Regions from separate parts of the Arthrobacter sp. Hb9-2 genome, predicted to be linked through region 1. Evidence: riboswitches for the same ligand, from Rfam matches in the RefSeq annotation. Region 1 holds a riboswitch; the other holds the start of a gene.
The links. A riboswitch is a leader RNA that binds a small molecule or an ion and turns the genes downstream of it on or off. The one in region 1 is predicted to bind glycine.
Positions count from the first base shown of each region.

Region 2: it holds a riboswitch for glycine, as region 1 does, so the genes downstream of both, gcvP (aminomethyl-transferring glycine dehydrogenase) here and gcvP (aminomethyl-transferring glycine dehydrogenase) in region 1, are expected to answer to the same signal.

Region 1 covers NZ_JBNHGJ010000047.1:1,282-16,276, forward strand. The annotation lists gene gcvT (glycine cleavage system aminomethyltransferase GcvT) at 1-758, opposite strand, end outside; gene gcvP (aminomethyl-transferring glycine dehydrogenase) at 769-3,657, opposite strand; glycine riboswitch at 3,838-3,936, opposite strand; gene AC5RV1_RS19445 (TetR/AcrR family transcriptional regulator) at 4,027-4,566, opposite strand; gene AC5RV1_RS19450 (MFS transporter) at 4,633-6,201, shown strand; gene AC5RV1_RS19455 (Dps family protein) at 6,308-6,784, opposite strand; gene AC5RV1_RS19460 (nitrilase-related carbon-nitrogen hydrolase) at 7,000-8,028, shown strand; gene AC5RV1_RS19465 (agmatine deiminase family protein) at 8,085-9,110, shown strand; gene AC5RV1_RS19470 (APC family permease) at 9,107-10,660, shown strand; gene AC5RV1_RS19475 (AMIN-like domain-containing (lipo)protein) at 10,732-11,280, opposite strand; gene AC5RV1_RS19480 (DUF4193 domain-containing protein) at 11,554-11,856, opposite strand; gene AC5RV1_RS19485 (FAD-binding oxidoreductase) at 12,369-13,790, shown strand; tRNA gene AC5RV1_RS19490 (tRNA-Thr) at 13,820-13,893, opposite strand; gene AC5RV1_RS19495 (DsbA family protein) at 14,058-14,933, opposite strand.
Region 2 covers NZ_JBNHGJ010000004.1:140,547-155,541, forward strand. The annotation lists gene AC5RV1_RS04555 (TRAP transporter large permease subunit) at 49-1,386, shown strand; gene AC5RV1_RS04560 (hypothetical protein) at 1,398-1,652, shown strand; gene AC5RV1_RS04565 (cyclase family protein) at 1,649-2,632, shown strand; gene AC5RV1_RS04570 (SRPBCC family protein) at 2,829-3,275, shown strand; gene AC5RV1_RS04575 (phosphatidylinositol-specific phospholipase C/glycerophosphodiester phosphodiesterase family protein) at 3,536-4,396, shown strand; gene AC5RV1_RS04580 (hypothetical protein) at 4,426-5,457, shown strand; gene AC5RV1_RS04585 (hypothetical protein) at 5,536-5,853, opposite strand; gene AC5RV1_RS04590 (GOLPH3/VPS74 family protein) at 6,114-6,884, shown strand; gene AC5RV1_RS04595 (hypothetical protein) at 7,224-7,367, shown strand; gene AC5RV1_RS04600 (hypothetical protein) at 7,472-7,816, shown strand; gene AC5RV1_RS04605 (DUF427 domain-containing protein) at 7,908-8,192, opposite strand; gene AC5RV1_RS04610 (VOC family protein) at 8,331-8,690, opposite strand; gene AC5RV1_RS04615 (hypothetical protein) at 8,770-9,090, shown strand; gene AC5RV1_RS04620 (hypothetical protein) at 9,098-9,454, opposite strand; glycine riboswitch at 9,604-9,701, shown strand; glycine riboswitch at 9,703-9,810, shown strand; gene gcvP (aminomethyl-transferring glycine dehydrogenase) at 9,863-12,727, shown strand; gene gcvT (glycine cleavage system aminomethyltransferase GcvT) at 12,738-13,904, shown strand; gene gcvH (glycine cleavage system protein GcvH) at 14,009-14,392, shown strand; gene glyA (serine hydroxymethyltransferase) at 14,404-14,995, shown strand, end outside.

The sequences.
Region 1 (14,995 bases):
GCTTCAAGACGGAGCGAATCGCGGGAGGCGAGGCCGGCGGGAGTCAGCTCCCCTTCGTCAGCGATGGCGACGAGTGCCTGCCAAAGGCCAGCGGCGTCGTCATTGGCCACAAAGATTTCAAACCCGTCCTCGCCGGTGTAGCCCGTGCGGGCGAGCAGGAGGTCCAGTCCGGCGCCGCCCACCAGGATGGGAACCACCACAGCGGCGTAGTACTTCAGCTCCGTCACCAGGTCGTGCTGCGCGGCCGGGACCAGGCGCAGCAGCAGCTCCTGCGCCTTGGGGCCCTGGACGGCGATCAGGGAGGTGGCGGCGGAAGCGTCGTCGACGGTGACTTCGAATCCGGCGGCCCGCTGGGCAAGGGCAGCAGCAACAACCCCGGCGTTACCTGCGTTGGGGACCACCAGGAAAACATCGCTGCCGCCTTCCGAGGTGCCCTCACCTGCAGGGCGGCGGTAGGTAATGAGGTCGTCGATGATGCCGCCGTCCTCATCACAGATCAGCGAGTACTTTGCCTTTCCCACGGGCATGGCGGACATCTTTCCCACCAGGGCGTAGTCCAGGAATGCGGCGGCATCCGGTCCGGTAACCCAGACTTCACCCATGTGGGAGAGGTCAAACAGGCCGGCGGCGTTACGCACCGCATGGTGCTCGGCCAGCTCGGAGCTGTACTTCAGGGGCATCTGCCAGCCGCCGAAGTCGGTGAAGGACGCCCCCAGTTTCTTGTGCTCGTCGTAGAGTGCGGTGTACTTCTCAGTCATGGCGCGGACCTTAGTTCTCGAACTCGGAAAGCGGCGGGCAGGAGCAGATCAGGTTCCGGTCGCCGGCCGCGCCGTCGATGCGGCCCACCGGCGGGAAGTACTTGTCCTGCTTCAGTGCCTTCACTGGGAACACGGCCTGCTCACGCGGGTAGGCGCGGTCCCAGTCACTGCTGATGGCAGCCGCGGCGGTGTGGGGAGCGTTGCGCAGCGGGCTATCAGCAACGGAGAAGTCGCCCTGGGCCACCTGGTCGATTTCACCGCGGATGGAGATCATGGCCTCGATGAAGCGGTCGATCTCGCCGAGGTCCTCGGATTCCGTTGGCTCCACCATCAGGGTGCCCGCAACGGGAAACGCCAAGGTGGGGGCGTGGAAGCCGTAGTCGATGAGGCGCTTGGCCACATCCTCAGCTGTGACGCCGGTCTTGGCCGTGAGCTCACGCAGGTCCAGGATGCACTCGTGGGCCACCAGGCCGCCTTCACCGGTGTACAGGACCGGGAAGAAGTCGTTCAGGCGGGCAGCGACGTAGTTGGCGGCGAGCAAGGCGGACTTGGTGGCCTCGGTCAAACCATGTCCGCCCATCAGCTTCACGTACGCCCAGGAGATGGGGAGCACGCCGGCGGAACCGTACTTGGAGGCGGAGATGGGGACGTCGTTGCCTTCGGTCCAGGTGGCCGCGTTGCCGGGCATAAAGGGCGCCAGGTGCGCCTTCGCAGCGACAGGTCCGACGCCGGGTCCGCCGCCGCCGTGCGGGATGCAGAACGTCTTGTGCAGGTTCAGGTGCGACACGTCGCCACCGAACTTGCCCGGCTGCGCCAAACCGACGAGGGCGTTGAGGTTTGCGCCGTCAATGTAGACCTGGCCGCCGGCAGCGTGGATGGCGTCGCAGACTTCGCGCACGTCGGCGTCATACACGCCGTGCGTTGACGGGTAGGTGATCATGATGCAGGACAGGGCGTCCTTGTTGGCCTCGATCTTGGCGTACAGGTCGGCGTGGTCGATGGTACCGTCGGCGGCGGTGGCCACCACAACCACCTTCATGCCCGCGAGGACAGCGGAAGCGGCGTTGGTGCCGTGCGCCGACGCCGGGATCAGGCAGACGTTGCGCTGCTGGTCGCCGCGCGAGTGGTGGTAGCCGCGGATTGCCAGCAGGCCGGCGAGCTCGCCCTGGGAACCGGCGTTGGGCTGGATGGACACCTGGTCGTAGCCGGTGATCTCCGTGAGCTGCGCTTCGAGGTCCGCGATCAGTTCGCGCCAGCCTTCGGTCTGCGAGTCCGGGGCGAACGGGTGGATGGAGGCGAACTCGGGCCAGGAGATGGCTTCCATCTCGGCTGTGGCGTTCAGCTTCATGGTGCAGGAGCCCAACGGGATCATGGTGCGGTCCAGCGCCAGGTCCCGGTCGCTGAGCTTGCGGATGTAACGGAGGAGCTGGGTCTCCGAACGGTAGGTGTTGAACACGGGGTGCTGCAGGAAGTCGGAGGAGCGTTCGACGGCGGCATCCAGGCCGAACCCATCCACCACCTCAGCCAGCCCGGCACCAAAGGCGGCCAGGACGCCGTCGACAATGTCCGCGGTTGTCGTTTCATCGGTGGAGAAGCCCACCGTGTGCGCGTCGATGCTGCGCAGGTTGATTCCCCTGGCCTCTGCTGCGGCGATGATGCCCGCCGCCTTGCCGGGAACGGAGACCGTGACGGTGTCGAAGAAGCTGGTGTGCACTACCTCCAGGCCGGCGGCCTTGAGCGAAGCGGCAAGGGTCCTGGCGTGGGCGTGGGCGGACTGCGCAATCGCCTTCAGCCCCTGGGGTCCGTGATAGACGGCGTACATTGAGGCCACGATGGCCAGAAGGGCCTGCGCGGTGCAGATGTTCGAGGTGGCCTTCTCGCGGCGGATGTGCTGCTCGCGGGTCTGCAGGGCCAGGCGGTAGGCAGGAGTTCCCGCGGAGTCCTTCGAGACGCCCACCAGCCGTCCGGGCATGGAGCGTTCAAGGCCTTTCTGGACTGCCATGTAGGCGGCGTGCGGGCCGCCGTAGAAGAGCGGGACACCGAAGCGCTGTGCCGAGCCGACGGCGATGTCCGCGCCCTGCTCACCGGGGGGCGTGATGAGGGTCAGCGCGAGCAGGTCGGCCGCGACGGTCACGAGGGCGCCGCGCTGCTTGGCGTCGGCGATCACGGCGCTGTGGTCAAACACCCGGCCGGAAGCCCCGGGCTGCTGCAGGACCACGCCGTTGATGGGGCCGTCGGGCAATCCCGTGGAGAGGTCCGCCACCTCAACCTCGAAGCCGAGTGCCTCGGCGCGGCCCTTCACGATGGCGATGGTCTGCGGCAGGCAGTCGGCGTCCAGCACAGTCTTGCCGTCCCGCACCTCTTTGTTTTTGTTCGCGCGGCGCATCATCAGCACGGCCTCCGCCACGGCGGTGGCTTCATCCAGCAGGGAGGCGTTGGCGATGGGCAGTCCCACCAGGTCCTGGACCATGGTCTGGAAGTTCAGCAGCGCTTCGAGCCGGCCCTGGGAAATCTCGGGCTGATAGGGCGTGTACGCGGTGTACCAGGCCGGGCCTTCGAGGATGTTGCGGCGGATCACCGGCGGCGTGACGGTGTCGTAGTAGCCCTGGCCGATCATCTGCACGGCGGTCTTGTTCTTGGCTGCCAGAGTGCGCAGTTCGGCGAGCGCCTCCACCTCGCTCAGTGCGCCCTTCAGTTCCAGCGCGGAGTCCTGGCGGATGTCCTTGGGGACCGCGGTATCCACCAGCGCGTCCACGGTGTTGTAGCCCACGGCCTTGAGCATGGTGTCGACGTCGGCCTCCCGGCGGGCGCCGATGTGCCGGTCAACGAAGGTGGCAGCAGCCGGGGCGGCAATAGCCGGAGAGGCGGGGGCCGGAGATACAGTCACGGGGAACTCCATAGCTAAGGCGGCATCAGGGTACGCCGCATCGATTCGGGTTCCTCCCCGCTCTGTATTGGACCTGAGAGTTTCCGCGTTGCCTGCATCCGCTGGCCCCGCTTGCACCGTCGGTGAGCACAGCAGTCCAGGTATCCGGGGAACCGGATGCCAGGCGGACGGCCTGCTACTTTCCAGAGTTGCCTCGCCGCGGCGGTACATGGGCCTGTGAGATTCCTGGGGAGGTATTGCTCCTACGGCGCCTGCTTGTACCTTCTGGCAGAACTCTCCCGCCGCAGATCAAAGGCTATTCATTTGGGTTTTCCTGGTGGCCGGCGACGGCCCACACATGCAGTAATTCTCCTATGCCGCGGGCTCAGGAGCAAATACCGGCTAGCCCCTGAGCCTCTCGACGGCGGCCAGGAGTTCGTCGACCTCGGCCTGCCTGTCGCCGGCGTTTCCGGACGGCCCGCTTTCCCACATGGCGTTGAAGTACAACCCGTCCCCCATATACAGGACGGCCTTTGCCATCGCAGCGCCCACGTCCTTGCCGATCAGGTCCAGCCATTGCTGCTGGATGACTGCGAAGCGGCGGCGGGCATCCTCGTGGGCCACCTCGGCGAGTCGCGTCACGGCGACAAAAGAACGGTCCATGGGGGTATCGGACCAGAGGGAGGACCGGATGAAGTAGGCCGCGGCCCCCTCGGGCGCGGCGGCCATGGCTGCGAGGTCATCTCCTGCCAAGCGGTCCAACCGCTCCAGGGTGGCAGTGATCAGCGCTTCCTTGTTGGGGAAGTGGTACAGCAGGCCGCCCTTGGAGACGCCGGCCCGCTTTGCCACCGCATCCAGCGTGGCGGCCCTCTCCCCCACGTCGATCAGGAGTTCTTCAAAGGCATCGAGGACTGCATCTCGCGCTACGGGTTTTCGGGGCATGCCTCCCATCATGCATCGCGGGTATTGGTTTTCTTAACTATACCGTCTGGACGGTATAGTTATTCCATGACACCGTCCACCGCCTCCCAGCAAGCACTCACCCGCACTGCCCCGACGGCCCCGGATCCCACAAGGGGCACGTGGCGCGACTGGCTTGCGCTCGGGCTGCTGATGTTCCCTGTCCTCCTCGTGGCAGTGGACAATACCGCCCTGACGTTTGCGCTGCCGGCAATTGCGCGCACGCTGGAAACCTCGGGAGTGGAGCTGCTGTGGATTGTGGATGCCTATCCGCTGGTGCTGGCTGGATTGCTCGTGGCCATGGGGAGCCTGGGCGACCGGATTGGACGCCGGCGGCTCCTGATCATCGGCAGCATCGGCTTTGCAGCCGTATCAGCAGTAACGGCCTTCGCTCCCAGCGCCGGCTGGCTGATTGCCGGACGCGCGGCCCTGGGTTTCTTCGGCGCCATGCTGATGCCCTCCACACTTTCCCTGATCCGCAACATTTTCGTCGATCCCAACCGCCGGCGGCTGGCCATTGCCATCTGGGCTGCAGGGTTTTCCGGCGGCGCCGCCCTGGGCCCAATATTTGGCGGGTGGCTCGTTGAGCAGTTCTGGTGGGGAGCGATACTCCTGGTGGCCGTGCCCATCATGCTGCCCCTGCTGGCCTTCGGACCCGCATTCATCCCCGAGTCCAAGGACCCAACACCTGGGCGGGTGGATGCGCCGAGCATCCTGCTCTCGCTGCTCACCATGGTTCCGGTGGTCTACGGCATCAAGGAATTCGCCACCGAAGGTGCCGGACCGCTGGCCCTGGGCAGCCTGGCCTTCGGCCTGGCAATGGGTGCCACTTTTGTCCGGCGGCAACAGCGGCTCAAGAGCCCGCTGCTGGACATGTCCTTGTTCCGTAACCGGGTGTTCAGCATGGCCATCACGGCAAACGTCCTGGCCCTGTTCTCCTTCAACGGCTTCATCCTCTTCCTGGCCCAGCACCTACAGCTCCTTGAGGGCATGTCCCCTTCCGCTGCGGGAATGGCAATGATTCCGGCGCTGGTGGCAACCGTCGTGGCGGGCCTTGCGGTGGTGCCGGTAGTGCGGAAGGTCCGGCCGGGTTTCGTAGTGGGCACCGGCCTGGCCATGAGCGCCGCAGGCTACAGCATGGTGACGTTCGGCAGCCATGCCGACGGGCCGGCACTGCTGCTCGCTGCCCTGCTGGTCCTGGCCCTGGGCGTGGGAACGGCCGAAACCATCTCCAATGACCTCATCCTTGGCAGCGTCCCGGCGGAAAAATCGGGGGCAGCCTCGGCGATCTCGGAGACAGGCTATGAGGTGGGCGCACTGCTGGGAACTGCCGTCCTGGGCTCCATCCTGACCGCCTCCTACCAGCAGAACCTGCAGCTTCCTCCCGGAGCGGTTGAAGCCGCCGGCCAGGGCAGTGCGCATGCCAGCGAAACCCTGGCCGGCGCCATGGAACTTGCAGCCGGGTTGCCGGCACCCTTGGCGGACGCCGTCCGCCATGCCGCCGGCTCCGCTTTCGACTCCGGCGTGCACGTCACCGCGGCGATCGGGCTGGTGCTGATGGCGACGGCGGCAGTCCTGGCCGCCGTCGTGCTCCGGAAGGTGCCCAAGGCACAGTAGGGGCGCAGGCTGCATAACGGGCTCGCGCGGGCAGGCATAAACAGCGCCCGGCTCCGGACTTCGTGTCCGGGCCGGGCGCTGAAGGCCGTGCGTGGTGCCCCGCTGGCTAAGCGTCAGGTGCCGTGACGCTCGCCGTCGGCTTCATGGTTTCGGCGTTCACCATCCAGGCGAACTGCTCGAACTTGGCGATGAACTCGTGGAGCAGGTCAGCCGACGTAGGGTCTTCCTCGTCTACTTCATCATGGACCTTCCGCATGGTGCCTACGGCAGCTTCCAGGGCTGCGACAATCCGCTCGATGGCATCCTTGGTGCTAATCAGGCCCGCAGGAAACGGAGCGAGACTGGTGGACTCCGCCACGGTGGAGCTGCGTCCATCCGGGAGGGCATGCAGCGCGCGCATCCGCTCGGCGGTATCGTCGGCAAACTGGCGGGCGGCGTCGATGATCTCGTCCAGCTGCAGGTGCAGGTCGCGGAAGTTGGTTCCCACGATGTTCCAGTGGGCCTGCTTGCCCTGGAGGTGCAGCTCGATCAGGTCCGTCAGCACAGCCTGCAGGTTGTTGGTCAGTGTCGGTGAAGCTTTCATGCGTCCTCCTCGATTGGTCCAGTAATCCCGACGCTACCAGCCCGGCACCGGGCAGAGGACGGTACCTCCGGGAAATTTCTCAGTGAGCTTACTAATTCCTTTTTCCCGACATAAACGAACGCGATTCATATCTCCCCTTGCATCCGGGGCGATGGGACCGCATACTAAATGAACGTCATTCATTTAGTGACCGTCGTCTCACTGGAGTAGCAAACATGATTGAAATTTCCTGCCTCGACGCACCCGCTTCCCTGGCACGGACATCGCCGTCCAGCCGGAAGGCCCTGCGCGTTGGCGTGGTCCAGCACCGGTGGCAAGCTGACAGCGCCGCTGTCGAGGCCGAACTCAACGAGGGCATCAGCCGGGCCGCTGCACTGGGAGCCTCTGTGGTTTTCCTCCCGGAGCTCACGCTGTCGCGCTATCCGGCGGACACGCGGCCGCACAACGATCCGGCAGAGGGGACACACCGTACCCGGCCCTCGGACATCGCCGAAGACCTGCTGACGGGGCCCACCTTCCGCTTCGCCGCAGACGCTGCCCGCCGTCACGGGGTATCGGTCCACGCGTCCCTGTACCAGCGGGCAGAAGACCCGGACGGACAGGACGACGGGCTGGGCCTGAACACGGCCATCCTGGTCTCGCCGGAGGGCGAACTCCTGGCGCGGACCCACAAGCTCCACATCCCCGTCACCGCCGGGTACTACGAGGACAAGTTCTTCCGGAAGGGCCCGGCAGCGGCTGACGCCTACGAAGTGCACGCCCCTGCCGAACTCGAAGGCGCCCGGCTGGGCATGCCCACCTGCTGGGACGAATGGTTTCCTGAGGTGGCCCGGCTGTACTCGCTGGGCGGTGCTGAAATCCTGGTCTACCCCACGGCCATCGGCTCCGAACCGGACCACCCCGATTTTGACACCCAGCCGCTCTGGCAGCAGGTGATCGTAGGAAACGGCATCGCCAACGGGCTGTTTATGATCGCACCCAACCGCTGGGGCAGTGAAGGCACCCTGAACTTCTACGGTTCATCCTTCATCTCCGACCCCTACGGCCGGATCCTCGCCCAGGCACCCCGTGACGCGTCCGCCGTCCTCGTGGCCGACCTGGACCTGGACCAGAGGAAGGACTGGCTGACCCTGTTCCCCTTCCTGGCAACACGCCGTCCGGACACCTACGGCCGCCTCACCGAGCCCGTCCGCCCGAATGAATCCATCGGCGGCGAGCGCGGGTTCGCGGAGGTGTGCTCGTGACCGCCCCCGCGGCACAGCAGGACGCGGCTGTCCCGGCGCAGGCCGGACAGTGGCAAATGCCCGCCGAAACAGCGCCCCAGGAGCGGCTCTGGATGGCGTTTCCCGCCGGCGGCTACACCCTTGGCGAGTCCACTGAGGCTGCCCACGCAGCCAGGTCCACCTGGGCTGCAGTGGCGAACGCCGCCGTCGAATTCCAGCCCGTCACCATGGTGGTGGATCCCGATGACGTCGAAACGGCCGCCGCCTATCTCCACCCTGAGGTTGAGGTACTTGCAGCCCCGCTGAATGATGCGTGGATGCGCGACATCGGCCCCACTTTTGTCCTGGACGGCGCGGGAAACCTTGGCGCCGTGGACTGGGTGTTCAACGGCTGGGGCGCACAGGACTGGGCGCAGTGGGACAAAGATGCCCTGGTCGCCGGCGAGGTGGCTGGCCGCTCCGGGGCACACCACATCGTGTCGGCGCTGGTCAACGAGGGCGGCGGCATCCAGGTCGATGGCCAGGGAACGGTCCTGGTGACGGAAACAGTACAGCTGGATCCCGGACGCAATCCCGGCCTCAGCCGGGCCGACGTCGAGCTGGAACTGGCCCGCACCATCGGCGCCACCCATGTGGTGTGGCTGCCCCGCGGCCTGACCCGGGATTCCGAGCGCTTCGGCACCCGCGGCCACGTGGACATCGTGGCGGCCATCCCCTCGCCCGGCACTCTGCTGGTCCATTCCCAGAGGAATCCCGAACATCCGGACTTCGAGGTATGCCGGGAAGTCATCGACTTCCTGCGCGGCACCACGGACGCGGCCGGCCGGACGTGGAACATCATCGAAGTCCCCGCCCCCGAAACACTCCGGGATGAGGAAGGCTTCGTGGACTACAGCTACATCAACCACGTGGTGGTCAACGGCGGAGTGATCGCCTGCAGCTTCAACGACCCCCAGGACGACAAGGCCCTGCAGATCCTGGCCGAGGCCTACCCCGGACGGCGTATCGTCGCCATTGACGCACGCGAGCTGTTCGCCCGCGGCGGGGGTATCCACTGCATCACCCAGCAGCAGCCTGCTGCCTCCCAGAAAGTGGTGTCATGACAGAAACCATCCGCACCGGGACAACCGCCGCAGGCGGGCATGCTCCCGGTACTGCCCACGGGATCACCCCGAAGGGCCTGAAGGGCGGGCAGCTGGGACTCCTCGCCGTCGTCGTTCTCGGCATTTCCACCATCGCCCCCGCCTACACGCTCACCAGTGCGCTGGGCCCCACCGTCAACGAGGCCGGGCTCCAGCTGCCCGTCATCTTCCTCATCGGGTTCATCCCCATGATCCTGGTATCGCTGGCCTACCGGGAGCTCAACGCCGACTCCCCGGACAGTGGCACCACCTTCACCTGGGTGACCAAGGCTTTTGGCCCCTGGGTGGGCTGGATGGGCGGTTGGGGGCTCCTTGCCGCCAACATCATCGTCCTGTCCAACCTGGCCGGAGTCGCCGTCGACTTCTTCTACCTGTTCCTCTCGCAGCTCACCGGCCAGCCCGGGCTGGCCGACCTGGCGGCCAACAAAGCCTTGAACGTGCTGACCTGCTTTGTGTTCGTGGCCCTGGCGGTCTGGGTCAGCTACCGCGGGATGCACACCACCAAGCTGGTGCAGTACGGCCTTGTGGGGTTCCAGCTGCTGGTCCTTGGCCTGTTCGTGACCATGGCGTTCGCCAACTGGTCCAGCTCCGAAACGGCCATCCCCTTCAGCTGGGAGTGGTTCGATGTCACCAAGATTGAAACCTTCGGCCAGATCGCTGCCGGCATCTCGCTCTCCATCTTCGTGTACTGGGGCTGGGACGTCTGCCTCACCGTGAACGAGGAAACGGCTAACGGCAAGAAGACCTCCGGCCTGGCCGGCACCCTCACCGCCGTCATCGTCCTGGCCATCTACCTGCTGGTCAGCATCGCCACCATGATGTTCGCCGGCGTCGGAGACACCGGCAACGGCCTGAACAACACGGAAATCCACGAGAACATCTTCACAGCCCTGGCCTCGCCCATCATGGGCCCGTTCGCCATCCTGATGTCCCTTGCAGTGCTCTCAAGTTCCGCTGCCTCCCTGCAGTCCACGTTTATGTCGCCCTCGCGCAGCCTGCTGGCCATGGGCCACTACGGTGCCCTGCCAAAGCCGTTCAGCCGGATCAGCACGAAGTTTGCAACACCGGGCTTCGCCACCGTCGCGGCGGGCGTTACGTCGGCGGGATTCTACGCCGTGATGCACGTGGTCAGCGAAAACGTCCTCAATGACACCATCCTGGCCCTGGGCCTGATGATCTGCTTCTACTACGGCCTGACGGCCCTGGCTTGCGCCTGGTACTTCCGGCACAGCGTCTTCACCAGCGCCCGCAACTTCGTCCTGCGGCTCCTGTGCCCGGTGCTGGGCGGGGTGGGCCTGTTCGTAGTGTTCTTACAGACGGCCGTGGACAGCTGGGCGCCTGAGTTCGGCAGCGGCTCTGAGGTCTTCGGCGTGGGGCTGGTCTTTGTCCTTGGGGTAGGCATCCTGGCCCTGGGTGCGGTGTTCATGCTCATCATGGCCCGGCTGCATCCAGGCTTCTTCCGCGGCGAAACCCTTAAGCGGGATACTCCGGCCCTGGTTGTCCCGGAGTAGCCCCTAACAGCAGCGCACACAAAAGGTGCCGCACCCCCGATCGTTGGGGATGCGGCACCTTTTGGGTGGTGTCACCAGAAGTGCGCCACGTCCACAATCAGCCGTGAGCCGGATCCCGGGCCATCGAGCGTGAACACACGGTAGGGCAGCCGGGCGCGGACGCCCAGACCGATGGTTGTGTAACCTTCAAAGCTGCCCGCCCAGGCGAGTTGACGGAAGGTCTGGTAGCCGTTGACGTTGGACAGTTCGGCCTGGTTGGCCGGGCTGTACGTGGCATTGCCGTTGTCGTCGTAGGACGGGGCGGTCACCGTGACCTGGAGGAACGCCTGCCCCCGGAGAGGAACCGGATTTCCGGAACCGTCCTGTGTCACGGTGTGGACGTAGCGAGCTTTGTAGCCGGCAACATCACCTTTAAGGTCAATCACCATCCGGTCGAAGCAGTAGTGCTGCCCGGTCCGGATGTTGGTGACGGCGGCGGCGCTCATGGTTTCAACGGCTTTCGCCTTCGAACCCCATTGGAGACCGCAATACGATGTGGTTGCCGAGGCGGGCCCCGGAACCAGAATTCCCAGCCCGACAGCCATTAAGAGCGCCGTGAGCCAGATGAGGAGCTTTTTCATTGTGGTGCCATCCATGTTTGGTGGAGCGGTTGGATAGCTCAAGCGTAGGAGCGCAGGACTGCCGAAACGAGGGTTGTGGCCGCTTCGGCGCGCAACCGTGAGGAAGCCAGGATCCGCATCACGCGGCAGTAAATCCGGGGCCTTTTTGCCGCCGTCCTTAACCGTTCCGGTGCCGTTTCTGGACCCGGCCGTTATGCCGGATAACGGTGCCGGAAAGACGAAACAGCGCCGGACGCCCAATGGAGTGTCCGGCGCTGTTCTTCGTACGGAATTTCAGCCTTCGCAATCGCGGCAGTACTTCATGCCGTTCTTTTCGCGGGCCACCTGGGACCGGTGGCGGACCAGGAAGCAGGAGGAGCAGGTGAACTCATCTGACTGCTCCGGAACAACGATGACTGTCAGTTCCTCGTTGGAAAGGTCGGCGCCGGGCAGGTCGATACCCTCGGCCGTGTCATTTTCATCGAGGTCGATCACTGCCGTCTGCGCGTTGCCGCCACGGGAGGCTTGCAGGGCCTCCAGGGAGTCGGCGGGAGACTCTTCTTCTTGCTTGCGTGGAGCATCGTAATCGGTAGCCATTGCATGTTCACTTTCGTTGCTGCACAGCGCCATTTCAGGCACCTCAGTGAAGCAGTTTAGGTCATTATGCCCTCACGAGCGCAAAAGTGTGCTCAACCAGACATACTGCCCGGTTCCGCCGCAGATATCAGGTGCTTTTCCCGCGCTTGGTCTGCTCCGACAGCCACGCCGCTGAGAGCCGGAAGCCAGCCCCACCGCGTCGCATCTGCCATGGCATCTGCAGCTTGGCCGGGAGTGTCGCAGTAAAAGGTATCCGCGAACCAGGCCTGGATACGGGCTGGAAAGTTAGCTGTCATGCCCCCGACCGTACGCAGCCAATGTTGTGGCCGGGTTTCGTCCCTGTCTCGCGGACATTAATCCTGTTCTCCCGTTGAAAGCGGATGCGGCCTTGGATTCGGGACGGCCGCGGCCGAAAGAAGAGGCTATTGACCGGCCCGGGGAACTGCTCCTAAACTCCGGGCATCGGGATCCCCTGTGAGTAGTTTTCGCCCTTTGACCCGGAAGCATCAGCGATGGCCACAGTTCATCACCACGATCCGGAACGTGACGTCCAGCAGTCACTGCATGAGTTGCGAGTGCGGCTGCAGGGACCCTTAATCGAGCCACAGGATCCGCTGTACGAGGAAGCCCGGGCCGTATGGAACGGCATGGTCGATCTCCGCCCACGAGCCATCGCAGAGGCTGGGGCAGTCTCGGACATTGACGTTGTTCTGGATACTGCGCGGCGCAGCGGGCTGGCGCTGGCGGTCCGCGGCGGAGGGCACAACATTGCCGGCCACGGAACTGTTGACGGCGGCCTGGTGCTGGACTTGGGATCACTCCGAGCTGTCCAGGTGGACTCTGAACGACGGCTCGTCACCGTTGAGCCGGGAGCTACCCTGGCTGATGTGGACCGGGCAACGGCCGCACAGGGGCTGGCTGTTCCGCTGGGGGTCATCAGTGGAACAGGGGTGGCAGGACTCACCCTTGGCGGCGGGGTGGGCTGGCTGACCCGGACAGGAGGCCTGAGCCTGGACAACCTCGAAGCCGCGGACATCGTCACCGCCGCAGGCGAACACCTGCACGCCAGCGCGGACGAGAACGCGGAACTGTTCTGGGGGCTGCGCGGCGGTGGCGGAAACTTCGGCGTCGTATCCTCTTTCACTTTCCGCGCCCATCCTCTGCCGGCGGCACCCTTGGGCGGCAACCTCTTCTACCGGCAACAGCACTGGAAGCACGCCCTGCTGGCCTTCGATGCCTGGACCCGGGACCTGCCCGATGAGATGAACCCGATCATCTCCTTCCTGGTCTTTCCGCCCGATTTCGGCATGGGCGACGAGCCCTGGATGATTTGTGGATTCGCCTGGGCCGGCGACGACCACCAGGCCGGCCTCAACCTCGTTGACCAGCTCCGGGCCGATGCCCCGCCTGACGAGGAGGAAGTGGGGCCCACGTCGTGGCTGGACTGGCAGAGCGCCATGGACGCGGTGTTCCCCAAGGGCTCACGCGGCTACTGGAAGAACGTTTCGTTTTCGCGGCTGGACGAGGAGGTGGCCGACGTCGTGGTGGGTTTCGCCTCCGAGCTGGCGTGGCAGGGAACCGGTATCGACATCCACCACTTGGAGGGCGCGTTCGGGCGGGTCCCGGAGGAGGCAACAGCGTTTCCGAACCGGTCGGCGCGTTACTGGCTGAACGTTTACGGGTTCTGGCGTGAGGCCGCCGAGGACGAGCGGCTGACCGCCTTCGCCCGCAAGGCCTACGCCCTGATGCGGCCGTTCGCTGAGCAGGGGGAATACGTCAACTTCCTGGGGGCGGAGCTGGGCATCAAGGAGGCGGACGCCGCGCGGAGTGCCTACGGCCAGGATAAGTACCAGCGCCTCGTGGCACTCAAGGACCGCTATGATCCGCAGAATCTCCTGCGCCTGAACCACAACATCCCGCCGACGCAGGCGTGACACGTCCCTCAGGATGGACAGCCGCTCTGAGCCCCCTGTCGGATTCGAACCGACGACCCCCGCTTTACAAGAGCGGTGCTCTGGCCAACTGAGCTAAGGAGGCGTGCCCTTGCGGGCCAGCGCCTGAACGGCGCTAGATAAGGTTAGCCCAAGTCTTCCCGGTGGTAAAAACGCCGCCTCAGTTCCGGCACGGAAGAAGCGGGCAACGGGAAAAGCCCGCCTCCGGAAGCGTTCCGGAGGCGGGCCCCTCATGTTCGGCGGAGACCGTTAGGCCTTGGCGTCGATGGCCGCCTGGATCTCAGCGTTCAAGTCGGTTGCGCCGTCCCACTGCTTGCCGTCAATGAAGACGGTAGGCGTACCGGTGATACCCGTGTTCGCTGCCAGCTCGGTGGAGTACTTCACGTAAGGGCGGAAGGTCTTGTCGTCCACGCAGCTGTTGATGTCCGCACCGATGTCACTGGCAAGGGACTTCAGCTTGTCGTCAGAGAGTCCGGCTCCGCCTTCGGCAGGCTGGTTGGCAAAAAGAACGTCCACATATTCGGCGTACTTTTCCGGTGCCTTGTCGGCTACGCAGGCGGCAGCGTTGGCGGCGCGTGAGGAGTAGTTGGTGCTGGACTGGCGGTCCAGGAAGCCCAGCGGACGGTACTCCATGCTGATCTTGCCTTCATTACGGAGCGTGGTGAGGGCTTCGTTGTAGGTGTTTTCGAACCGCAGGCAGACCGGGCAGATGAAGTCGATGTAGGCAATCACCTTCACGGGCTGGCCGGCCTCGGCCTCGGCGCCAGGTGCCACCACCGGGCTGGGCTGTGCATCCGGCTTGGCCGGCAGGTTGGCCATGTTCACCGTCGCCGGGTCTGTCTTCTTGACTTCGGTGTTGGCCAGGAGGGTCACGCCACCGTTGACGTTGGCGCTGGCAGGCACCGGACCCTGGTCTGCGATGGGCGTGTTCTGCCGGATGCCCGTCGTCACCACCAGCGCGATCACCGCCAGGATGGCCACAACGGCCACCACAATTCCCCACCCGATCAGCAGCTTGTTGCGCTTGTCCTTTTTCAGCTGGGCTTCACGGATCAGCCGCGCTTTCTCGCGGGCCTCCGCGGTTCGCTCAGCTTTGGACTTACGTACTTCGTTTGCGGGGCTCATGTGTTCCTTGGGTCGATTGACGAGGGGGACCAATTCGTGGCAACCCCATTATTTTAGGGGAG
Region 2 (14,995 bases), on a different contig from region 1:
ACCTTTGACTAACCACACCACCGGCACTTCGCCGTCAGGAGCAGCAGCATGATCGGCATCTGGGCACTCGGGGCCTACTTGACCGTCATCCTGCTGTGGACGACCGTCATCAAGCGCAGCGTGGGGGAGGCGATGATCCTCGGGTTCCTGGTTGTGCTCCCGTTCACGGGTGCAGCGGCTGGCCAGATCGGATGGACGGCGCTGTCTTCGGCCGTCACCGACGAAATCGTGTATGCCACCATGGCATTCGTCTTTATGGGATACCTGCTAGACAAAACCGGGGTGCTCGACAAGCTGATCGACCTGCTGAACTCCCTCATCGGGGGAGTCAAAGGCGGACCGGCATGGGTATCCACCGTGGCATCAGCAGGCCTGGGCGGGGTAGTCCACAACCAGGCCGCCATCGCCGCGACAGTGGGGTCAGTGACCATCCCCTGGATGGAAAAATCCAAGCTGGACAAGCCCTCGGCAGCGACGCTCGTGGCCGGCAACGCCGGAATGGGGATCACCTTCCCGTTCAGCGCCTCGATGTTCGTTTTGGTCGGGTCCGCCACAGTGGGTCCGCTGCTGGACATCAACGCGCTCGTCCTGCCGCTGCTGTTCGGCGGTCTGTGGTGCTTCCTGCACCGGCTGATCGTCACCTGGCTGCTGGTCCGGAAGAGCGGAATGACCCCGCTTGACGCCGCCCACAGGCCTTCTGTCGGTTCAGCGTTCAACCGTGGCTGGGCCACCCTGCTGCTGTTCGTCGTGGTAGCCATTCCGCTGGTCATCACTTCCGGCGCCATCGCTGACGCCCTGTCGGACTGGACCGGGGGAGATGTCACCAAGACAGTGAGCGTCATCGTCTGGATCCCGGTGGTCCTCATCATCACCGGCTTTCTTCTAGGCAGGAAGAAGCTTCCCCGCGAGGGGCGTGCGTGGTGGGCGCTGCTGCAGAATTCCGCACCACGGTTCGGGATTGTCGGCGTCACGGTTGTCTTCGCTTTCGCCGGAGCAAACGCCCTCGCCGCAACCGGGCTGCCGAAGCAAATGACGGAGCTGCTGAACGGGATGAACCTGCCCCTGTGGCTCCTGGCGATCCTGATTGGGCTGATCATCATCGCCGTCGCAGCACCGCTCTCCGCGACGGCGACGATGGCGGCCGTCGGGACGGTCGGCGTCGCAACCCTTGTCGCTGCGGGGGTGCCGGCAACCACCGCAGCCGTTGCCGTCCTGGTTTTCTCCTCCTGTGAGGCGGCGGTTCCGCCGGGAGGTGCTCCCTTGTATGTGGCGTGCGGGATCGCTGACGTGGACCCCATCAAGACCTTCGCCCGGCTGCTGACCCACTACGCCCTGCCGCTGCTCGGCATCGGCGTGCTGATCATCCTTGGCGTCCTGCCGATCTAAAGGAACACCACATGCATAAGATCCGAAGGGCCGTTGAAGTCCTCTTCGTCCTCACCCTGGTAGCGCTGCTCATGGGCGGGGTCGTGTTCGTGACCGGCCAGGCCGTTGCACTGATCGCCGGGCAGGGCGCATGGCTGACGCTGCTGAACGAGACCATCAAGACGCCAATGTGTATCGCCGCCTCCACCTGCGCCATCGCCGGGTTCCTCCTCAGCTACAAACGCCACCAGAACCAGGAACAGCCGCAGAAAGCAGGGGCACGATGACCTCCCTTGCCGACAACTATCCCTCATTCGCCGGGCTAATGCGGCGGGAGGGCGTGTTGGCGGGGACCTCCTGGGGATTGTTTCCGGAACCAACGCGCGGAACGCCGTCGTTCATTACACCGGACGCAATACTGCAAGCCCGGAACTGCATTCGAACCGGCACCGCGTTTGGTCTGGACTATCCGGGGGATGCCTTCGACCCCGGAATGTCCCTCAAGCGCGGCGCTCCCCGGCACACCATCTACTCCTCCCACCCCGCCCACCGGGACGATTACCTTGACGGTTACTACCTGCAGGGATCGACCCAGATCGACGGACTGCGGCATCGAAGGGCCGACGACGTCGGCTTCTACAACAACACCCCCGATGACCGCATCCGGGAAGGTACGCCGGATCTCGGCATCCAGGAATGGGCGGACACTCCCATCGTCGGCAGGGGAGTGGTGGTGGATATTGAGGGATACCGCAATGGCCAGGGCCACCCCATCGACCATGCCGGTGGTGAGCCCCTGGGCCTCGACCTGATCGAGGCCGCACTCAAGAAGCAGTCAGTCAGCCTCCTGGCGGGGGACATTTTGATGCTCCACACCGGTTGGTGCGAATGGTTCCTGGCCCTGTCGCCGGACGGAAAACAACAGACGCGGGACAGTCGCCGGGCCACTGGCATTGCCCAGTCCGAAGACTTCGTCGCCTGGGCATGGGACCACCAACTGTCCCTCCTTGCTGCTGACAATTTCGCCCTCGAATGCCTGCCAGCCGTCCCGGGCAGCCCCTACCGGAACTCGGCACCGAACGACCATGGAATGATGCACCAGCAACTCCTCGCCAAACTCGGTATGCCCCTTGGCGAACTATGGCGGCTCGGCCCCCTCACCCGGCACATGCGAAGCACCGGCAATTGGGACGCCTTCCTCAGCATCAAACCGTTGAACATCACTGGCGGAACGGGCTCACCCGCGAACGCCATCGCGTTGACGTGATCCCGCGCTGGTGAGCCGATCATCGCGGGCTGGCCCCGGCACCCTGCCGCCGCGTACGGCGGCGTCCTGGGAGTTCCGAAGGTCTGGACACTGGTAGCCGCCGGAATTATCGTGCAAATATGGCGGCTGCCGGACTGGCAGGAAGGCAAAGGCTGCCAATCCGCCCTTGCTGCCGCCCGTCATGAGGAGGAAGCAAATGGAACACATTGAAGAGACTGTGGAAGTCGCAGTCCCTGTGCGGACCGCGTACAACCAGTGGACCCAGTTCGAATCCTTTCCGCAGTTCATGTCCGGTGTGGAATCCGTAACCCAACTGACCGACACCACCAACCATTGGGTTACCAAGGTGGGCGGTGTTCAGCGGGAATTCGATACCGAAATCGTCGACCAGGAGCCTGACGACCGGATCGCCTGGCGCAGCACCGACGGCAAGTCCCATGCGGGCATCATCAGGTTCACGCCGCTGGATGCCAATCACACGAAGGTCAAAGTCCATTTCGAATGGGCACCCGAAACCGTCGCTGAGAAAGCAGGTGCGGCACTGAAGATCGACGAGATGCAGGTGAAGGCCGACATGCGGAAGTTCAAGGACTTCATCGAATCACGCGGCAGCGAAACCGGTGGCTGGCGAGGCGAGGTCTAGGAGAGCGGGCCGACGGACTGGAGATGCCGGGACCGGCTGAGCAATCAACGACTCAAAACAGAAAGCGGACGACGGCGGGATGCCTCCCGCCGTCGTTCTTTATGACCTGCGTGCGGCGCGCACTGTCACGCCGGGTTCACCCTCCAGCAACCCGCTGGCCCCGAACCGTTCTCCCGCGGCAAGCACTCTTTTCACGCACCCCTTTCTGCCCGGCACACCCCACAGCCGGGCAGATGTCCCCGAGGTACCAGGAGTACTCCGTGTTCGTGAAAAGCACCCTTGCCGCCGTCGCCGTCCTTGCCTCCCTGGCAGGGACGGCCGCAGCCCCCGCCCAAGCTGAGGCAACCCAGCCGGCGCCTGTCGTCGTCGGCCAGCCGCTGGCCCAGGCGCATGCGCACAACGACTATGAGCATGACCGCCCCCTGTTCGACGCACTGGAGCACGGCTTCACCAGCGTCGAAGCGGACGTCTGGCTGGTGGACGGCGAGCTGCTGGTGGCCCACGACCTGGAGGATGTCCAGCCCGGAGTCACCCTCGAAAGCCTCTACCTCGACCCGCTGCAGGACCTGGTCCGCAGCCAGCAGGGCCACAGCGTCTACCCGAAGTGGGACGGCAGCCTGCAGCTCCTGATCGACATCAAGAGCGATGGCGAAGCCACGTACGCCGCCATCGAGCAGGAACTGGCCGAACACCGCGACATTATGAGCCGCTACACCAACGGCACCACCAAGACCGGCCCGGTCACTGCCGTCATCAGCGGCAACCGTCCGCTCGCCACAATGCAGGCGCAGGAGAAGCGGTTCAGCTTCTACGACGGCCGCTCCGCCGACCTCACCTCCGGCAAGCCCGCCGAACTGATGCCGCTGGTCAGCGACAACTGGACCAAACTGTTCACCTGGCAAGGTGTCGGTCCGATGCCCGAGGCCCAGCGCGCCAAACTGCACGCCTACGTTGTCCAGGCCCACGCCAACGGCTACCGCGTCCGCTTCTGGGCTACCCCGGACATGCCCGGCGCCGCACGCGAAGCTGTGTGGAACGAGCTCTTCGACTCCGGTGTGGACCACATCAACACCGACGATCTCGCCGGCCTGCAGCAGTTCCTCACCGCCCGCGCGTCCTAAACCCTTCCCAGCAGAAACAGGAGCATCCCATGCCTACAAAGACCATGAAAACCACGACGGCGGCCGCCGTCCTGGCGCTCGGCCTCCTTGCGTCCCAGCCCGCCACCGCCGCTGACAGCACCAGCGATGCCTTCACCTTCGGCGTTATTGGCGACATCCCCTACGGCGACGCCGAAATCGCCAAGTTCCCTGCCCGCATCCAGGACATCAACGCCGACAAGGAACTGAAGTTCGTCACCCACGTGGGCGACATCAAGAACGGCTCCTCGGTCTGCTCGGACGAGTACTTCGCCAACATCCGCACCCAGTTCGACACCTTCGAGCACCCGCTGGTCTTCACCCCGGGCGACAACGAGTGGGTGGACTGCCACCGCACCAACAACGGCGCGTACAACCCGCTGGAGCGGCTGGACAAGCTGCGGGAAGTCTTCTTCAACGAGCCCGGCAAGACCCTTGGCGCCACCATGCCAGTGAAGAGCCAGGAGGCCCTCGGATTGCCCGAAAACGTCCGCTTCAACCAGAACCGGGTGGCCTTCTCCGTGCTGAACATCCAGGGCAGCAACAACTCGCTGCAGCCGTGGAGCGGGTTGGGTGAAACTACCGCCACCCCCGAGCAGCTGGCCGAAGTTGAGCACCGGACGGAGGCCGTCCTGGACCAGATCCGTGACACCTTCGCGGACGCGGAACGCCGCAACGACCGCGCCGTGGTGCTGATGACGCAGGCCGACATGTTCGATCCGTCGCTGCTCAACGCGGCCGCCCTCAACCCGGAAATCCTCTCCGGGTTCCGCGGGATCGTGCAGGCCATCGTCGAGGAGACCAACAGCTTCGACCGCCCGGTCTACCTGATCAACGGCGACAGCCACGTCTTCGCCGAGAACCAGCCCCTGGCCGAGGGCTCACCCTGGCTGGATATTTACGGCCAGCACGCCGCGGACGACCTGCAGCGCATCACCGTGGACGGTTCCGCCAACGCCACCAACTACGTCCGGTTCACGGTGGCCGGCAACAGCTCCGACGCTGGCGTCCTGAGCTGGGAAAAGGTCCCCTTCAGCAAGTAGGCACCAAACCGAAGCGGACGACGGCGGGAGGTCCCGGCGTCGTCCGCTTCCCTTTGCTGTGGGTCTCGTCGCCTGCCTTTACGGGCTGAGGTCCCAGTGGACTTGGATTGCCTCTGCGACGGGGCCTGTGGTGACGTCCACCCGGAAAGCGACGGGCGCTGTGCCTGTCTCCTCGATAACGGCGTCGCGGTACACGCGGCCGCATCGAGGGCACAGGGTGTAGAGGTCCTCGTCCGCCGGCCAGGCCGCCAGTCCTTCAGGGACAGGGGATTCGGCATAAACAGGTATGCCCTCTGAGTTCGCCTGAATCAAACCATCCTGGCTGACAGTGTTGCCGCAGACGCAGGTGATGGTGGTGACATCATGGCCCACCACATCGGCGGTTTCAGCGTCCACGATGACCTCCCGGGTGCTGGAAGGGAACTGGTGGTACCAGCTTATGCCCGCTGATGGTAAAGGCGCCCGGGCCTACCCAACTTCCGCGGGGGGAAAACGGCGGCTCCTCACCCTGCGTCACCCTGGACTTCTACAACAGAACGGGGCTGGGGACCTTACACGGGCCGTGTATGGCCATAATTGGCACGACGGCGGGAGGCCCGGCGTCGTGGGCATAAGTCCTCATTGTGGTGGCTGCCCAACTGGTCCACCATGATGCTATGGATGCTGAAACACCTAAAACTGTGGACCTGAGCCTTCCCCAAGCTTTCCTGCTTTTGGCCACAAATGACCAGAACGGCAAACCTGAAGTGCCGCTGTTCGCGCTTAGGACAACGGTGGCAGGGGCAATACTGGCCGAGCTGGACCTGCTCGGCGCAATCGAGCTGCAGGGGAAGCGCGTCAGGGCCACGGGCACCGCCCCGGTAACGGACTACCAGCACGAGCTTGAACTCATCCGCAGCAAATCCCGGCCCCACACTCCCAAGTGGTGGGTGTCGGTACTGGAAAGCCGCGCTGAAGTGCTGCGCGTTTACGACGGGCTGGTGTCACTCGGCATCGTGGAACACGTGGGTGAAAAGCACTTGGGCCGCTTCCGGGCCGTGCGGTACCCGGAGAAGGACCACGCTCCGGAGGAGGCGCTGCTGAAAAAAATCCAGGCCGCGCTCAGTGCGCCGTCCAACCTCGAGGTGCCGGATACCACGCCAACCGTAGACGGGGGACCTGGTGCGGGGACCACGGATGGCGGGGCAACCGCGTCCGGGGAGCCTGGCCCCAACCCGCCCGGCGCCAAGCCCGTTCCCAAGGCACCCGATGCCAGGACCATCGTGCTGATCGCACTGCTTCAGGCGTCCGGACTGCTCCCGAAGCTCTTCCCGGAGGCAGACAGAATCCGGGCAAGTGAGCTGTCGAAAGACTATTGGCCGTCGCGCGCGGTCGAGGACGAGCTGCGCATGGTCAGGCTGGCTGAGGAAGAAGCGGCAAATCTTTGACCCCACGGAACTCTGGCCGATGATGGTCCCGGGGCTCCGTTCTACCTACCTCGCCAGGATAGGACCAAACGTAGTAAAGCTGCTTTGGTGTCGTGATTTTTATGCTTCAGCAGAAAGCGACGACGCAAATTCAGTGTATTTCCGGCTTTGATTGCGACGTTGACAGAAAAAGACGAACAAAAGCTCTTCTGTCATGAAACGGAAAAGGAGCTAACCGTGCTGGTCACACGGCTCACCGAGCGCTGGGGCGGTCAGATCGCCGCTGGATCAGGTTTTTCGAGGACTGGCATAAAAAATAAAAGTAGGTATGGTATCGGGTAACGCAAAGCATAGAAAGGCGTGATTCCGATGTCCGGAAAATCCCCGAAAAGCGGCGCCGCTAAAAAAGCCGGCAAGTCGATCCTCGAAAAAAGAGCCGACAAAAGAGCCAAAAGTGAAAACAGCGAAATCAACTTCATAAAGCCGCGCAAAAACCAGCGCTAAACAGGCCAGCGGGCAGCCGAATCGGGACTCCTAGCCCACTCGGCTGCCCGCGCCATTCCGCCATCGGCGCCTAACCTCCGTTTTTCAGCTACAAGGACACCACCATGAACACTTCCGTTAATGCCTTAGTGGTCCCTGCCCGCCTGGTCCATCCGGTCCACATCAGGCCAGTGGAGCTGGACCTGACAGCACTTCAGCGGGTAGCCGCAGGGGAGGTAGGCCGCATCGCCGGCACCGACTGGCACGTCTACCTGGATAGCGAGGGCATCAGGTACACCGAGAACGTCCGCGCCGAAGTCCTCATTCGTGAAGCAGGCATCGATCTCGAAGAAACCATCCACGGAACCGCCATGTTCCTTGGCCACACAAACCCCATCGAAGAGACCGACGCTCCCCGCCACCTCATCCAGCTCGCCGAGCAACTGTTCGATATGCCGCTGGCCGCTTAGCCGGAGCGCTGTACAGGGCGCGATGGTGGGCCCTGGCAAAAAGCAACGGGCGGCGGCGGGAAGTCCCGCCGTCGCCCGTTGCTTTCCGCTGCTACGCCTCGATGGTTACGCCGCGCCAGAACGCGATGCGGTCCTCGATCTGCTTGGCGCGTGCCTTCGGCTCCGGGTAGTACCAGGCCGCGTCCACGTTCAGCTTTCCGTCCACTTCCAGCGAGTGGTAGCTGGCTTTGCCCTTCCAGGGGCAGACCGAATAAAGGTCACTGTCCCGGAGGTAGCCCGCATTCACTGCATCGCGCGGGAAGTAATGGTTGCCCTCCACCACCACGGTGTCCGTGGATTCGGCGATGACTTTTCCGTTCCAGATAGCCCTGACCATGTGGTTCCATTCTGTTGGCTGCCGACGCATGGGAATGCCGCTCGTAGGTATCCCAACGGCATAGTGTGGGCACTTGTTCCCGCAGGGTGGGTTTCAGCGCCGGAATCTGAACTACCGGCGGAACGATCGATGGCGGCGCTACCGCGGGCCTTGGTCGATGACGCAGAAACGGTTCCCGTCGGGGTCGGCGAGCACCACAAAGTCGGAGTCCTCCGGATACAGGTCCCAGTCGATGCTCCGGGCGCCGAGCGAGATCAGCCGCTCCACCTCGGCTGATTGGTGGTCAGCATACAAATCCAGGTGGATGCGCGGGTGGTCCTGCACGGGCGTCTCGCTCAGCATGAGTGCCAGCTGCGCTCCCGGTCCCGACGCCGGCACGAGGATCACCCAGGTCTCATCCCCGGGCTCACGGGGAACGTAGCCCAGGGCGGCGTGCCAAAAAGCTGTGGCGCGGGCGACGTCATTGACGCCAAAGACGGTGCTGCCAATGGTCAACATCCGCCCAGCCTAGCCACAGCCCCCGCCGCCTGTCCCGGGCGGCGGGGTAACGATCAACAGCACCACTAGACTCGCCTGCATGGGGGAAAACAACACACCTGACGCACAGAAAACGCCAAAACCTGCCCGCTTCTTCGGAGCCGCGCTGCCGGTAGCCGCCCTCGCCGTGGTGCTGGTGGGGTGCTTCGTCGCGTGGAGCAACAGCCAGAATGTCAGCTTTGGCTGGTTCGCGTACGCGCCGCTGAGCAACGAGCCCTTCAGTGGAAGCGGCTTGGCGTTCGTTACGCCAGGGACGCAGGCAGGCCTGGCAATCGCCGTCGCGGGTTTGCTTGTCCTGGCATTCTGGGCCGGGTACCGCATCGGCACAACAGCCGGCCCCAGGAAGCGGCAGCTGCTCTAAGCAGCTTTTACAGCCGGTCCACTCCGCTGATCCCGAGCGTGCGCGCCAGGCTGTTGGCGATATCCCTCAGTGCAGCCACTTCAGCATCGTCGTAGCCGGCTTCGCGGTGGGCCAGTGCGACTTCCAGTTGGGCCGCCAGATGCCTCCTGTCGCGCGCGGATACGGCCACCACATCAGCGGCCGTCTTCACCTTGCGGACATTCAGGGTTTCGGCGCCGCCCCAGCGCTGTCCGCCCAACATGAATTCGGCACGTGTGACCTCTTTGAAGCGGGACGACAACTCACTGAGCAATTCGGAGACAGCAGCGGGATGGGACTGGTCATCTACCGTGATGTGGACGGCAATAGTGTGGCTTGTCATCATGGCTCATCCCGCCTTTAGGGGCTATTAATCATCCCGTAGTCCCTTCCACTTGTCAGCCTCCTTCCGCCCCAGAATGCCCCCCCGTTTTGCATCCAGCCCCGCAACCCGGTATGGTGTGAGCCGTGTCACCCACCAGTGGCACGTGCTGATGATCTGCGGCGGGAGAGTCCTGCCGGTACGTTCTGCAGGCGCCGTAGGAGCAAATCCTCCCCAGGAATCTCTCAGGCCCACGTACCGCCGCGGCAAGGCAACTCTGGAAAGCAGTCCGGGCAACCGGGCTCACCGACGGTGCAAGTGGCGCTCTGCTGAACAGCAAAGCAACGCAAAACTCTCAGGTTCAATACAGAGCGGGGAGGAACCCGAATCAACGTGGTGTTTCGGCACCACCTGAATTATGGAGTTCCTCTCATGACGGTTCAATCGTCCCCAACCACCTTCGCAGACCGCCATATCGGCGCGCGCCGCCAGTCCGACATCGACACCATGCTCAAGGCCGTCGGCTACGACAGCGTCGATGGCCTCGTCGACAGCGCGGTCCCCGATTCCATCCGCCAGGACAAGCCCCTCACCCTCGAGAGTGCCCTCAGCGAAGTCCAGGTCCTCGCCGAGCTCCGCAAGCTTGCCGGCAAAAACAAGACGGCCGTGCAGATGATCGGCCAGGGCTACTACGACACCGTGACCCCGCCGGTGATCCGCCGCAACATCCTCGAAGCCCCCGCCTGGTACACCGCCTACACCCCGTACCAGCCGGAAATCTCCCAGGGCCGGCTCGAAGCACTGCTGAACTTCCAGACCATGGTGCAGGACCTCACCGCGCTCCCGGTAGCCAACGCCTCCCTCCTGGACGAAGCCACCGCCGTCGCTGAAGCCGTGCTGCTGATGCGCCGCGCGAATAGGGCCAAAGGCCAGAACGCAGGCGCCAAGGACGGCAAGACCGTCCTGGACGCCGACCTGCTCCCGCAGACCATCGCCATCGTGCTGGGCCGCGCCGAAGCCCTCGGCTTCGAGGTGGAGATCGCCGACCTCACGGCCGGCCTGCCCGACGGCGACATCAACGGCGTTGTTCTCCAGCAGCCCGGCGTCTCCGGCCGTGTGTGGGACCAGTCCGCCGTCATCGCCGAGGCCAAAGACCGCGGCGCCCTGGTCACCGTCGCCGCCGACCTCCTGGCCCTCACCCTCATCACCCCGCCGGGTGAGCAGGGCGCGGACATCGCCGTCGGCTCCACCCAGCGCTTTGGCGTGCCGTTGTTCTTTGGGGGACCGCACGCCGCCTACATGGCTGTCCGCCAGGGCATGGAGCGCACCCTCCCCGGCCGGATCGTGGGTGTTTCCAAGGACGACGCCGGTGTCCCCGCCTACCGCCTGGCCCTGCAGACCCGCGAGCAGCACATCCGCCGCGAGAAGGCCACCTCCAACATCTGCACCGCGCAGGCACTGCTCGCTATCGTCTCGTCCTTCTACGCCGTCTATCACGGCCCCGACGGACTGAAGGCGATTGCCGAAACCGTCCACAACAACGCCCGCGCCCTGGCCACCACGCTGAAGACCGCCGGACGCGATCTGGTGTCCGACACGTTCTTCGACACCCTCACCGTCCGCGTGCCCGGCAAGGCAGCGAAGGTGATCACCGCCGCCGAAGCCCACGGCATCAACCTGCGCCTCATCGATGCGGACACAGTTGGCGTGTCAGTCGATGAAACCACGACGCCGGAGGTTCTCTCCTCGGTTGCCGTCGCCTTTGGCGCCGGTCCCGTTGCGGAAGCTGCCGGGTTCGAGTTGCCCAAGTCGGTGCTGCGCACCTCCACGTACCTGCAGCACCCGGTGTTCAACACCCACCGTTCCGAGACTCAGCTGCTGCGATACATCCGCCGCCTCTCCGACCGGGACCTGGCGCTGGACCGCACCATGATCCCGTTGGGTTCCTGCACCATGAAGCTGAACGCCACGGCCGAGATGGAAGCCATCTCCTGGCCCGAGTTCGCCTCGATCCACCCGTTCGCCCCGGACTCGCAGACCGAAGGCTGGCGCGAACTGATCGCGGACCTCGAAGCGCAGCTCACGGAGATCACGGGCTACGACCAGGTGTCCATCCAGCCCAACGCCGGTTCCCAGGGCGAGCTCGCCGGCTTGCTGGCGATCCGCGGCTACCACCACTCGCGCGGCGACCAGCAGCGCAACGTGTGCCTGATCCCGGCGTCGGCGCACGGCACCAACGCCGCTTCCGCCGTCCTCGCGGGCATGAAGGTGGTTGTGGTGGCCACCGCCGCCGACGGCACCATCGACCACACCGACCTCGCAGCTAAGATTGAGGCCCACAAGGACGCCCTCTCGGCGATCATGATCACCTACCCGTCAACGCACGGGGTGTATGACTCGGACGTGCGCGAGGTGTGCGATGCCATCCACGCCGCCGGTGGCCAGGTGTATGTGGACGGTGCCAACCTGAACGCCCTCGTTGGTTTGGCCCAACCGGGCAAGTTCGGTGGCGACGTGTCGCACCTGAACCTGCACAAGACGTTCTGCATCCCGCACGGCGGCGGCGGACCCGGCGTCGGACCTGTCGCTGCCAAGGCGCACCTCGCACCGTTTATGCCGGGCGACGCCAACAAAGCAGCCCACGAAGACGGGCACGGGGTTGCGATTTCTGCTTCGCGCTTCGGTTCGGCCGGCGTGCTGCCGATTTCCTGGGCGTACGTGAAGCTGATGGGCGGGCAGGGGCTCACCGAGGCCACCAAGTCCGCCCTGCTCGCAGCGAACTACATTGCCGCGCGGCTCGACGAGCACTTCCCGGTTCTTTACACGGGGGAGAGCGGCCTGGTGGCGCACGAGTGCATCCTTGACCTGCGGGACCTAACGGCCAGGACCGGCGTCACCGCTGAGGATGTGGCCAAGCGCCTTATCGACTTCGGCTTCCACGCCCCCACGCTGTCCTTCCCGGTGGCGGGCACGCTGATGGTGGAGCCCACCGAGTCCGAGGACCTTGCGGAGATCGACCGCTTCATCGAGGCCATGATCGCCATCCGCCAGGAAATCGACCAGGTGGCCAACGGCGACTTCCCGGTGGAGAAGTCACCGCTGCGCAACGCACCCCACACGGCAGCCGCCGTCGTCACCTCTGAATGGAACCGTTCCTACCCGCGTGAGCAGGCAGCCTTCCCGGTGGCCTCGCTCCGGCAGGACAAGTACTTCCCGCCGGTGGGCCGCATCGACGGTGCGGCAGGTGACCGCAACCTGGTGTGCTCCTGCCCGCCGCTTTCCGAATTTGAGAACTAAGGACTTTTCGATGACTGAGAACTACACCGCGCCTGAGAACTACACAGCGCTGTACGAGCAGCACAAGATCGCCGGCGCCTCCTTCACCGACTTCGGCGGCTGGCAGATGCCCCTGAAGTACAGCTCCGAGCTGGCCGAGCACCACGCGGTGCGTAACGCCGCCGGCCTGTTCGACCTCTCCCACATGGGCGAAGTCTGGGTTACCGGTCCCGACGCCGGGGCTTTCCTGGACTACGCCCTGGCCGGCAAGCTGTCCGCGGTGGCCGTAGGCAAAGCGAAGTACTCGCTGATCTGCCAGGAAGACGGCGGCATCATCGACGACCTCATCACGTACCGCCTTCCCGCGGCTGCGGATGGAACTGCCAGGTACCTGGTAGTGCCCAACGCCGGCAACGCTGCGGTAGTTGCCGCAGCACTGGCCGAGCGGGCTGCCGCCTTCGACGTCGTTGTGGATGACGTCTCCGCCGGAACCTCCCTCATCGCAGTGCAGGGGCCGAACGCCGAGGCCATCCTGCTCCAGCTGGTCCCTGCTGAACAGCACTCGCTGGTGACGGAGCTGAAGTACTACGCCGCTGTGGAGGTAGGGATCACCGTCAACGGCACAGTACAGGAGCTGTTGCTCGCCCGCACCGGGTACACCGGCGAGGACGGCTTCGAAATCTACATCCCGAACGAGGACGCAGCCGGCCTGTGGGACGCGCTGCTGGAAGTTGGCGCGGGCCACGGGCTCATCCCCGCCGGGCTGGCCTGCCGCGACTCGCTCCGCCTCGAAGCCGGCATGCCGCTCTACGGCAACGAACTTTCCCGCGAGGGCAACCCGTACGCCGCAGGCCTGGGCCCCGTGGTTTCACTCAAGAAGGAGTCGGACTTCGTGGGCAGGGCTGTGCTGGCCGAGCTCAAGGAACTGGGCGCCGGCTCCACCTCCGGCCGCAAGCTGGTGGGCCTCAAGGGCCTGGGCCGCCGCGCCGGCCGCAGCCACTACCCGGTCCTCAAAAACGGCAACGTCGTGGGCGAGGTGACCTCCGGCCAGCCGAGTCCCACCCTTGGTTATCCGATCGCCCTGGCCTATGTCGACGTCGAACACGCCGCACCCGGCACCGCCCTGGACATCGACCTTCGCGGCAAGCCAGAACCCTTCGAAGTAGTGGAACTCCCGTTCTACAAGCGCCAGAAGTAACGCTCTCTCACTTAATGCGCGTTTTGTCCCAACGCTCTCGCATTTGATGCCGGGTTTGGCCTAACGCTCTCTCACGTTTGAAACACGAACCTAAGGAAATACACATGGCAAAAGTTGTTGCTGAACTGAAGTACTCCGCCGAGCACGAGTGGGTTGCTGCTGACGGATCCGGCCCCACCAACATTGGTATCTCGGCCGTGGCCGCCGAGGCGCTGGGCGACATCGTGTACGTGGACCTGCCGGAGGTCGGCTCCACGGTCACCGCGGGGGAGACCTGCGGCGAGGTCGAATCCACCAAGTCCGTCTCGGACCTCTACGCGCCGGTCACGGGCGAGGTTGTGGAGATCAACGACGAAGTGGTCTCCGATCCCGCCCTGATCAACAACGATCCCTACGGCGCAGGCTGGCTGTTCAAGGTGGCCGTCACCGAAGAAGGCCCCCTGATGTCCGCCGAAGAGTACGCGGCAGCCAACGGCGGCGAGCTGTGAGCGGCGCGGGCATGACCACAACAGCAGCCTTCGAGCAGGTCATCTCCCCGTCCCTGGACGCAGACCTGTCCGCGCTGGATCCCGAAATCGCCGCAAAAATCGACGACGAACTCACCCGCCAGCGTGACGGCCTGGAGATGATCGCCTCCGAGAACCACACCGCCGTTGCCGTGATGCAGGCGCAGGGCTCGGTGCTGACTAACAAGTACGCCGAGGGCTACCCGGGCAAGCGCTACTACGGCGGCTGCGAGCACGTGGACGTTGTGGAGCAGCTCGCCATTGACCGCATCAAGGCACTGTTCGGCGCGGAGTTCGCCAACGTTCAGCCGCACTCCGGCGCGCAGGCGAACGCTTCGGTGATGCACGCGCTGATCAAGCCGGGCGACACCATCATGGGCCTGAACCTGGCACACGGCGGCCACCTCACCCACGGCATGAAGATCAATTTCTCGGGCAAGCTCTACAACGTGGTGCCGTACGGCGTCCGCGAGGACACCCACACCGTGGACATGGCCGAGGTGGAGCGACTGGCGGAGGAGACCAAGCCCGCGCTGATCGTGGCCGGTTGGTCTGCCTACGCCCGCCAGTTGGACTTCGCCGAGT